DNA from 2 places in the Runella sp. genome. Region 2 is predicted to be linked to the other one. Evidence: riboswitches for the same ligand, from Rfam matches in the RefSeq annotation. Region 2 holds a riboswitch; the other holds the start of a gene.
The links. A riboswitch is a leader RNA that binds a small molecule or an ion and turns the genes downstream of it on or off. The one in region 2 is predicted to bind thiamine pyrophosphate.
Positions count from the first base shown of each region.

Region 1: linked by a shared signal. The riboswitch ahead of ACQY73_RS17740 (TonB-dependent receptor) and the one ahead of ACQY73_RS28105 (class I SAM-dependent methyltransferase) in region 2 are both predicted to bind thiamine pyrophosphate.

Region 1 covers NZ_OZ257252.1:4,148,786-4,154,297, forward strand. The annotation lists gene ACQY73_RS17735 (sugar phosphate isomerase/epimerase family protein) at 1-248, shown strand, start outside; gene ACQY73_RS17740 (TonB-dependent receptor) at 296-2,758, opposite strand; TPP riboswitch at 2,749-2,845, opposite strand; gene ACQY73_RS17745 (phosphatase PAP2 family protein) at 2,909-3,517, opposite strand; gene ACQY73_RS17750 (DUF58 domain-containing protein) at 3,558-4,427, opposite strand; gene ACQY73_RS17755 (DUF4296 domain-containing protein) at 4,472-4,831, shown strand; gene ACQY73_RS17760 (hypothetical protein) at 4,833-5,381, shown strand; gene ACQY73_RS17765 (ExbD/TolR family protein) at 5,434-5,512, opposite strand, start outside.
Region 2 covers NZ_OZ257252.1:6,696,528-6,702,039, forward strand. The annotation lists gene ACQY73_RS28095 (thiamine phosphate synthase) at 1-504, opposite strand, end outside; gene ACQY73_RS28100 (AIR synthase family protein) at 501-1,562, opposite strand; gene ACQY73_RS28105 (class I SAM-dependent methyltransferase) at 1,623-2,321, opposite strand; TPP riboswitch at 2,388-2,480, opposite strand; gene ACQY73_RS28110 (WD40/YVTN/BNR-like repeat-containing protein) at 2,500-3,525, opposite strand; gene ACQY73_RS28115 (S41 family peptidase) at 3,642-5,048, shown strand; gene ACQY73_RS28120 (ABC transporter ATP-binding protein) at 5,189-5,512, opposite strand, start outside.

The DNA of each region.
Region 1 (5,512 bases), 2.5 Mb from region 2:
AAATGTACGGTAAACGTGTGGTTGAATTGCACATTCGACAGTCCGTCAATACTATTTGGGCTGAAACCTTCGGTGAAGGCGACATTGATTATCCACGGCTGGCGCGTGAATTACAGGCGTTGAAAGTTAAACCTTTAATCGTATTGGAACAATGTCTCGAAGCACAATCGCCCAATACCATCAAACCTGTAGAAGCGCATCAACGTGATTTAGCTTACGCAAAGCAGGTGTTTGCAGGGTGGATGTAGAAAAAAAACGTCGGCAAGGTTTGGAACCTCGCCAACGTTAACCTATACTAAAACTTCAACCCCACACTCACCAGAAAATTACGTCCTGCCTGCGGATAATAAAAGTTTTCGGTGGTGGTTTGACCTCCGTAAATGTAGCTGTATGTGTATCCGTTAGATTCGTATAATTCATTGAAAACGTTGTTAGCCAACGCACTTACCGTAATTTCATTCATCCATTTGGGTTTAATGCGGTAGATCAACCGAACGTCATTGGTAAAATACGCATCCAGACGGCGGTTTTCGTTGGAGGTATTGTCGAGGTATTGTTTCCCTACGTATTTCGTCAATAACGCTACTTCCAGATTCTTTACCGGTGCATAAATGAGTTGACTTCCTACAATTACGTTGGGCGAAAGAGCGATGTCTGAATTGCCGTGGTTAGTGGTTTGGTAACCGCCATTTTCGTCGTCATAATCAACAATATACTCCGTAAAATTTCTTACCTTATTTTTGCTGAATGTGGCGTTGGCGTTCCATTTCCATTGTTTGCTCAATTGTGCACCAAACTCCAACTCAATGCCTGCGCGGTAGCTTTCAGGAACGTTGATTTTAATAGCATTTCCCACATCATTCAACTGCCCTGATACAACCAATTGGTTTTTGTAATCCATGTAATAACCACCGATCGAAGCCGCGACGCGGCCTTTTTGGAAACGATAGCCCGCTTCAACATCCCTTAATACTTCAGGATTGGGCTGAATCTGCCGGGTAGATTCTGTAAAATCATCGCGATTGGGTTCGCGATGCGCCAAGCTAAAGGAAGCAAAAGCGGTGCTGCTTTCTGAAACCTGATACGTTAAACCGGCTTTTGGGTTGAAAAAGGAGTAATTAACATCGTGCAATTGCTGCCGCTGCTGGTTGTCATCACCTTTGATAAAGTAACCGATCTTACGAAGCTGTAAGTCGGCAAAAATATTCAATTTATCGGTTAGTTGATAGTAGGCTTTTCCGTATACATTGAAATCCGTCTTCAACCCCACACTTTGATAATAGCGTTGACGAATACTGCCGGTTCCTGCATAACGCGCCCAAATCACCTCACCAAAGTGATTCCCGTCGTATTGATTCCAGCCGCCGCCGATATTAGCGGTCAACTTTTTGAAGCTGTTGTAATCTAACGAAAAAGTGGTTCCGTAAAATGAATTATCCAACCAACGGCGCCGAATCAAATCACTGCGGGTAATAGTGTCACCGCCTACAATTACCGACGGAAGCTTATAGTTACTTAACTTATCGTTATCGCGCGATTGTTCATAGTACCCGTGGCCTTTCACCAAAAATCCATTAAGGTTGAATGTCCAGTTTTTGTTGAGCACATGCGACGAGATCAGTTGATAATGGTCTTGTTGATAATTATCTGTTTGATTGTCATATAAATACAGATTGTACTTGCGACTGTCAGAATTCAGTAGATTTTGGGCATCGCGTTCATTGAGCCCATTACGGTCTATATAGGCCAGCATTCCTTCTCTATCTCCCTTTAGACGCGCTTCCGGAATTCCTTCCCACGCCTGATAGGTTACTTCTTTACCCGAAAATACATTCAAACGAATTGAGCTTTTCTTCCCAAAATAGGCCCCTGACAGGTAAAAAGAACCCAAATCTGATTTGGCTCGGTCAATAAATCCATCAGAAGTAATTTTTGATAAACGTGCATCCAACGTAAATCGGTTGTTCAACAAACCTGTTCCTGCTAAAACGGTGTGCTTGCGCGTATTGAACGAGCCGAACGAATTGTTGATCTCGGCATAACCTTCTTTTCTGAATTCGTTGGTGTTTATGTTAACAGTAGCGCCAAAAGCCGCCGCACCGTTGGTAGAAGTTCCTACGCCGCGTTGAATCTGTACACTGCTCACCGAAGAACCAAAATCGGGCATATTCACCCAAAAGGTTCCCTGGCTTTCCGCATCGTTGTACGGTATTCCGTTGATAGTCACATTGATACGTGTTGCATCGGTACCGCGAATACGTAATCCTGTATACCCAACGCCCGCTCCCGCATCTGAAGTTGTAACAAGTGAAGGGGTAAAATTGAGCAAAACCGGCAGGTCTTGCCCCAGATTTTGTTTACTCAATTCAAGTTTTCCCACATTCGTAAAAGCAACACCCGAATTTTGATTGGCCCGTGTGGCATTAATGACGACTTCATCGGCAGTGAAAGTGCTGCGTTTTAATTGAATAGGGTTGGTTTCTGACTGCAAATCTAAAATAGAGATGCTTTTATTTTCATATCCTACGTATGAAATCTCAACGGCGTCAGCATTGTTTGGAAGATTTTTCAGCGAGAATTCGCCTTTTTCATTTGTCACCGTTCCCCGAAAACTTCCCGCCCGAACCGTAGCACCCGGCAGCGGTGTGCCGTCTTCGGCGTCAACGATTTTACCCGACACAGATAGTTGGGCAAGTGCAGGCACGTACAGCAACACTCCCGTTGCCACGGCCAAAAACCAAGATGTAATCTTTTGCATTTCTGATTCCCTCCGCCGGCATTACCCGGTTCAGGTGTTAAGGGTATAATCTCAGCCCGTCATGTTAGGGCACCCCATTTATGTAAAAATTCCGCGCGCCGGAATTGACTGCAAAGGTAGAGGATAACTTTACAAAAAAACAAATATGTTTTAGTTCGGAGATTTTCGCTTCTTTCTATCCAACCATTTCTGTTGAATTTTGTAAGATAACCACGCGCTTGCCGCACCTGTTACGGCTCCTGCCAAAATATCGCTCGGATAATGCACGCCCAATCGCATCCGCGAATAACCAACGGCTCCCGCCCAAGCGTAAGCAGGTACAATAACATACCATTTTCGGTAATTAATGGCCAAGGTAGTAGCCGTCGAAAATGCCACAGTCGTGTGACCGGACGGAAAAGAATAATGCGGTTCCTCTCCTTCAATTCGTGCCGCAAAAAGCGTAGGATGTTCAATGAAAGGTCTGTCTCTCAACACTATCCTTTTAGTGGCTTGCGTAATTCCTGTTCCAATCAAAAACCCTCCCAATGCCTGCCAACCCTGTTGTTGCAATTTTTTATCTTTCGTTGAAAAACCCACAATCAATAAACCTGCGGGCAGCGCCAAGCTCAACGGTTTTGCCGTAGAAGATAAAAATTTCTCAGTGTTTACATTGGTCGGTTGGATTGAGCCATAGACGTTTTGGAGCAGACGGGTATCTAAATCTTGGGCGCTTAGTTTCCAAGAAAACAAGCACAAAAAAAGAAGGTATTTTTTCACTTATATGTACGATGAGTTGCGAGATGTTGGGGCGGCATGTCTATTTCTTACGACGAATTCGAAAGAGTTTGACCAATGGCTCTACATAATCCTGTTGGGAATCAATGGCTACGTAGTTAATATCATTTTGACGGGCAAACTGCTCAATTTGTTTTCCCACTTGAGCAAAATCCTCGCGTACGCGTTTACGAAACCACAGCGAAGACGCATTTACCCAGATTGTACGCTTGGTTTCGGGGTCAACCACCGGGATGATACCCAAACGAGGCAAATCAGTCTCGCGGCGGTCGAGCAGATGCACCATGACCAGATCATGTTTACGTGCCAATGCCCGTAGGTTATGTTCGTAGTTTTTATCAATAAAATCGGAGATAAAGATCACTACACTCCGCCGCTTGAGCACGTTGAGTGTAAACAAAATCCCTTCGGCAAGATTGGTTTTCGACGACAGCGGCCTCAATTTATACAGTTCTGTTATCAATTCATAGCCATGTTTCATGCCATTGGAGGGATGAATGTATTTTTCTTTTTGGTCCGAAAAACACAACAAACCTACGTGGCTCGCTTCCTGAATGGCCGACAAAGCCAGCACGCCGCAAATTTCCTTGGCAGTATCCAGCTTTGAATGATTCAGATGCCCTACCTGCTGAGAACCACTTACATCTAAAATAAAAAAAACGGTTTGCTCTTTCTCTTCACGAAAGATCTTCACAAATGTTCCGTGGCCTTTGGCCGATACGTTCCAGTCGATGGTACGTACATCGTCGCCGTATTGGTATTCACGTAAATCAGCAAATTCTACCCCTGAGCCTTTAAAAACTGACCGAAAGCTCCCACGCATGTCAGCATTGACGGCCTTTCGAATCCGAATCTCGTACTGACGAATCTTAGTAATAAATTGCTCAATCATGCGTATTTTTGTAGCTCAGTACCTCAAAAATACAAAAAACAGTCATGATACGCCGCACCCTCATTTATTTTTCACTCTTTTCGTTTCTGCTTTTCGGCTGTCAGGACGAACCTGATATTCCCGCAGGAACGGTGTCAGAGGCAAAAATGGCTCAGATATTAACGGATATTCATATTATAGAAGCCCGAGTCGGAAGATTGGCATTGACTTCTCTCGACTCTTCCACCATTATTACTGAACACTTAAAGCTTCAGGTGTTTAAAAAATATGGAGTCGATTCTGCCACTTACAACCGCAGTTATAAATTTTATTCCACCAATCCTATTTATCTTGAGCGAATCTATGACATTGTAGTCAAGCAATTGGAAGTTCGCCAAAAGAAAAAAAATTACAAAGGTTTGTAACATGACTATCCCGGAAGAACTAAAAAAGGCAATTATTCAATTACCACAAAAAGAAAAAGACAGGCTTCTTCTTCGATTGATCGCAAAAGACAAAAACCTTGTACTACGCCTTGAATTTGAATTGATCGAAATGGGTGACACCGTCCAAAGTCGCCGCGATTCCATCAAACAACAAATCCTGAAAAGTGCCCAAATGACCCATAATACACCGGGATGGATGATGATGGACATGCGAAATCTGGCCGGTGATATCAGTCAACACCTTAAAATTACGAAGGATAAATACGGTGAAATTGAGTTGATGATCTATCTTCTTTTGACTTTTTTTGAACAACAATCTTCACTCCTGCTGGTTCATAACAGCAAAAGCGACTCTGTTGCCGAATACATTGCCAAGAAAACCGACATCATCCTTAAAAAACTGGCGAAATTCGACCCTGATTATTACGTCGATTTTGAGAGAGATATGCAGCATCTATTGAACTACGTTCACAGCCATTGTCCAAAAAACTACGCTCGACAGTTGGACATTCCCAAAAATTGGCCATAAAAAAAGCAGCCTGTCATTGCACAGGCTGCTTCCCGTTAAATGGTATTTCAGGTTATTTCTTCACCGCCATTACCATCTTAATATCAAGCTTAGCACCTACGGCCAACACATCTATCAAATCCTGAACGGAA
Region 2 (5,512 bases):
TCCGCCGGCGACGAAAACGGGCATTTCAGTCAGTTTTCGCGCTTGCCTTACTATTTCTTTCCGGACGATTTCACAGGAATCGGTTGATGAAGATGGAAACATTGAACAAAAAGAGACATAATCAAAAAAATGATCGTTGGCCCATTGAACGGTGGTCAGATCGTTGCCGCAGGTGACTCCTTTTAGAAAAGTCCTTCCGATGTTATTTTCAATTTGTTTTAATGTAGAACAGGGTTTATCAAAATGTACTCCGTCCAACATTGTTTCTTTTAACAACTTCCAGTCATTATTGATCAAAACGGGAACATGAAAGGGCCCGGCTAAGGCCATGATTTCGTTTATAAAACCAATTTTGTTTGACCGGATAGGCCAGTTGTCCCAAATCTGTATCGAACTGATCCCTGCGCTGAGAGCTTGGGTCAAGCGGGGCAATGTAAACGATGGATCCCAACTTGGGTCAATGACCAAATACACCCCGCCCGTTATTTTCTTGGTATTTTTCATGTCAATCCTTTGGTTAATCCGTCAAAAAAGGCCGCCCAGTAGGGGTCAGTTGGCGGTGGAATAAGGGGAGAAAACGTTCCGTGATCATGGATTTGAATGCCTTTCTCAATGGATGTAAAGCTGCCGACCTTGGTCGCTGAAATTCCTTCTTCATTTAATTTTCGAAGCAATCCGGCCGTTTTATCAGGCTTTACTGCAATGATCATGGAGCCTGCTCCAACAGAGTAGAAGGGGGCGATGTTGAAAAGTGCACAAACGCTTTTTGCAGCGTCTCCAATGGGCAGCAAATCAGCGTTTACTTCCAACCCACATTGAGACGCTACGGCCATTTCATATAGAGCACCCAAAATTCCGCCCTCGGTTACGTCGTGCATGGCCGTAACAGCCGGTCCTTCGTTTTCATTAAATGCGGCGGCAGTCAACCCTTCTTTGAGACTGCTCGTTTGGTAAAATAATTCAATGGCTTGTTGAAAAACTTCTGTTCCGCATTTATTCTTTACCGTATTTGGAAAGCTTCTTGCCAAAATGGATGTGGCAATCAGCGCGGCTTGTTTGGTCACGACGATGTCGTTGCCCGGTTGGGCAAATCGGCTGCACAGCATCTTGCCTTTCTCGGCCACTGCTATCATTGTACCGCCTCCGGCTATGGTCGAATCAATTCCTTTAAACCGACCCGTATGTCCTCCCGTAATGGCTACGCCGATGGTTTGGCAAAAAGTGTGAATGTGTTGCCAATACGTCTGAAAATCGGCCTCCGAAACGTGATTGGGAAGATTTAATATGAACTGAGCGTAGTGAGGTGCAATGCCGGTAGTGGCCATATCATTGGCCATGAGATGCACCGACAACCAAGCTGATTCTTCCAATCCAAGGCTCGGAATGTAAGAAAGCGGGTCGCTGGTAAGAGCCATCTCAAACCCGTTGGGTAAATCAATAATGGAAATGTCGGTGCCAAAACCGGGACCGACTTTTACCTCTTTGCGAGTAGTTCCGCAGAAAGGGTAAATGAGATTCTTGAAATCTTCGTCCGTGATTTTACCTGTCTCATTGTTTTTCATAACTTCTGTTTTAGGATGCTTTTAAACTTGGAAATTATGCCGGGCTAAACTTTTCAGCCCTTACAACAGCTTTACGTACAACCCAAAAAAATCGCCGTACGGAACGCTCCATTGCTGTACCGGGAACCACTTTGGCAGGCCTGTACACGTCCATTCAATACTGTATTCGCGGCCTTTGAGTGCTTCATCAATGACAGAAATGAGGTGATTGGGGGTGTAGAACGTAGCCGTAACGTAAAAGGGATTTTTTCCGAAAGCCTGCTGAATGCGGCGGCGGACTACCTTGGGAGAATTGCGGTTCATCATGCCAAATATAATGCCGTTTTTGCCCACCCGAGCCGCTTCACGAATTACCTTTACCGGGTCGCGGTAGTATTCAAAGGTCGTAATAAATGCCACGGCGTCGAAGGTGTGGTCTTTGAACGGCATGAAATGGGAGTCGGCCATGACCAGATCGCCCTTGAACAAATGCACTGCCTGCGCCAACATAAAAGGCGAAATGTCGCCGCCGGAAGCTTCAATGTCTATTTGATGCCACCATCGGGTAAAACGAGTGGTACCACACCCAAATTCCAGCAGGGTTTTGATGCGGGGATCTTTTTTTACAAGTTGCTCAATGACTTTCTTTTGCCACACTTCGGCTCGTTTGTAAGGCCCCTCGTACCATTGCTCGTAGGTATCGGTAAACTCCCGATTAAAAAACCACTCCTTGCGGTTTTGCCAGTTGGTCAGGTCTTTTTTGACGATTTCAAAGCTCATAGTTGAAGCATAAAAAAAGCCACATCTCCCCGAAAAAGGGAAATGTGGCTATGGATGATATGAATGATTTCAGTATGATGCATTTCCTACGCCGGTACTAACCGGTTCAGGTTCACGGGTATGATCTCAGCCTCACAGGAGGCACCCCGATGCCATTATTTTAGTGCAAATGTAAAGATTAATTTGACAGTTTTACAATTTGCCCTTTCGAACCAATGGCCCAGCAGGTATTGCCCGCACAAGCCATAGCGTGCAGCCCATTGGGTGCTCCGGAAAGTGGTTGCCACGTTTTCGCATTGTCTTTTGAAATACAGCTTCCTGCAGGACCTACGGCAATCAGTGTGCCGTTCTTTAATTTATAAACGGCTTCTTTGAGCCCTGCGGGGTTTGTAGGAGTACTGTTTTGCCACGTTTTACCGCCATCCTGTGTCAGGATAACATTTTCAAAGGCTTCCTTGTCGGCTTTGTAATCACCGCCCACTGCTATGCCGTGCATAGCGCCCCAAAAGTGTAAGCCAAAAATACCCGAAGAAGCATTGGCTTTCATGGGTGCATCGGTTACCTGCCACGTAGCGCCGCGATCATTAGAGCGGAATACACGAGCATGATCGGCACCGCCCGTTCCTACCCAAACATTTTTGCTGCCCTGTACCACCATGGTCGAATTACTGGCGGCAAAGGACGCTTCATTAGGCAAGTTGGCGGGAAGTGCAGTAGGGGAGAGACGTTCCCACGTTTTGCCGCCGTCGGCTGTTTTGAGCAGATATAAATGATTATCAATAGGATCACCGAAAATGAGACCGTTTTTTTTATCCCAAAAAGCAATTCCGTCCAGAAAAACGCCCTTTTGGTCAGTTGCCCATACCTGTTGCCACGTTTTGCCGGCGTCTTCGGTCCGATAAATACGTGCTTGCCCTTCCTCGGCCAGCCCTGCGCTGACGGCAACGGCGGTTTTTTCGTTCAACCCTTTAATTCCCCTAAAGTCCAGTTTTTCGGCACCGATTACCTGTAAAACTGTCCAATTTTCGCCGCCATTTACGGTGTACAAAACCGTACCTTTGGTGCCGCCGGCCCAGAGGACTTTTTCATTGATGGCCGAAATAGAGCGGAAATGAGATTCTGTACCGCTTGTTTGCGGAAGCCATTGGGCAAGCAAAAGAGAAGGAAGAAGGAGTGTGGAAAAAATAACAATGCGTAGAAACATTTGAGTGGGTATTTTGTCGTAAATAGTAAAAAGCAGCGTAAAGTTTGGGATAGCAGGCTATTTAAAATAAATTTGAGTTTATCACGTTTTTGTACGTCGAAACCTTCTCAACAAATATGCAAAAATTAATTTCAAAAACATTCCTTTTCGGCATCGTTGCCTTGTTGACCGGGTTGAATGCGTGTAAACAGGGAGATGTATCGTCGGGAGATGCTTTAGTGAATGACTTTCTCTCGGTCAACATGGATTATTGGTACTATTGGCGAGACAAAATTCCCGCAGGTGCGTTAGACAATAAGACATTGGCACCCGAGACCTATTTTAACTCACTGCTTTATACTTTCGATGCAACGGCCCGCCCTGACGGCGACCGTTTTTCACGTTTCCTGTCAAATGCACAGGAAACCGAATCTTCCTTATCGGGAGAAAGCAAAACGACAGGCGCGAGAATGGCTTTATACAACAGTAATAACACCATTGCGGGCTTTGTCATGTACGTATTTCCAGGCTCTCCTGCGGCAAAGGCAGGCATCAAACGCGGAGATATTTTTGCTAAAGTCACAGTGGATGGACAATTGGCTACGGTTGACAATTATACCGCGCTTTTTGCCGAAGGTACCAACTATATATACACCGTGGGACGTTATGAAAACAAGGCGTTTGTATCTGCCGATCAAACCAAAACGGTTGTTGCGCAGGCGTTGCAGGAAGATCCGATGTTGCTGGATACTGTGTACACCAAAGGCACGAAAAAAATCGGTTATTTGGTCTATAATCGGTTCTATTCAAAACCTAATAACAGCGATCAGCCTTTGTATGACCAAAAAATGGCTACCATTTTCGGAAAGTACAAAGCCGCAGGAATCAACGAATTTATTCTGGATCTGCGGTATAATGGCGGTGGATATACTTCCACGGCCAGAACATTGGGAAGTTTTATTGCCAAAGGCGTAACGGATAAGACCGTTTTCTCGCGCGATGAATACAACTCAAAAGCGACGCCTGACCTTGAGAAAAACCAAGGAAAAGAATTTAATCTCAATTATTTCCAACCCAAAACGGAAAATATTGGCGCAAACTTACAGCGCGTCTATGTTTTGGTCAGTAGCCGTACTGCTTCAGCCAGCGAACTGGTTATCAATGGATTAAAGCCTTTTATGGATGTATTTTTAATTGGTGATGTGACTGTTGGAAAAAACGTAGGGTCTATTCTGATCAAAGACAGTAAAAACCGATTCGCACAAGGCATGATGCCTATTGTGATCAAAGTTTTCAATTCGGCCGGACAGTCGGATTATACGGCAGGTTTTAAGCCAAATGTTCAAATTAAAGAAGATTTAAGCGTACCATTTTACGCCTTTGGCGATTTGAGGGAGCCGCTTTTGTCGGAAGCCTATTTTCAAATCACGGGCAATCGAAGTGCCCGTAGAGCTGTTTCAGAAACACCGGACAGCGACCGCCTTAAAATTGCGCCTTCGCTGATCGAAACCGAAATGGTGGTAGATAAGCCCTTTTTGAAGTAAAGAGATCAACGTTTATTAAGGGCTTAAGCATAAATGGATGGTCGGGTTGTGAGCAACCCTCTACACCTTATCCGTGCAGAGGGTTGCTCACAACCCGACCGTTTGCGTATATTTTTCTTAAAAGGCCATGCCTTTTCAATTTAATGACTTCCCAACCCCTGCGCCATTAATCGCGCTTTTGTTGGATTTTTATTGATCGTATCGGTTTCTACCAAACCATCACGGAGGCGAACCACGCGGTGAGCATAGTTGGCGATATCGTCTTCGTGCGTAACAACCACAATAGTATTGCCTTTGGTATGAAGTTGTTCAAACAGATCCATGATCTCGTAGGATGTTTTTGAGTCCAAGTTCCCTGTTGGCTCATCGGCCAACAAAATACTGGGATCATTGACCAACGCCCGGGCTACCGCAACGCGTTGGCGCTGCCCCCCGGAAAGCTCGTTAGGGCGGTGTCCGGCGCG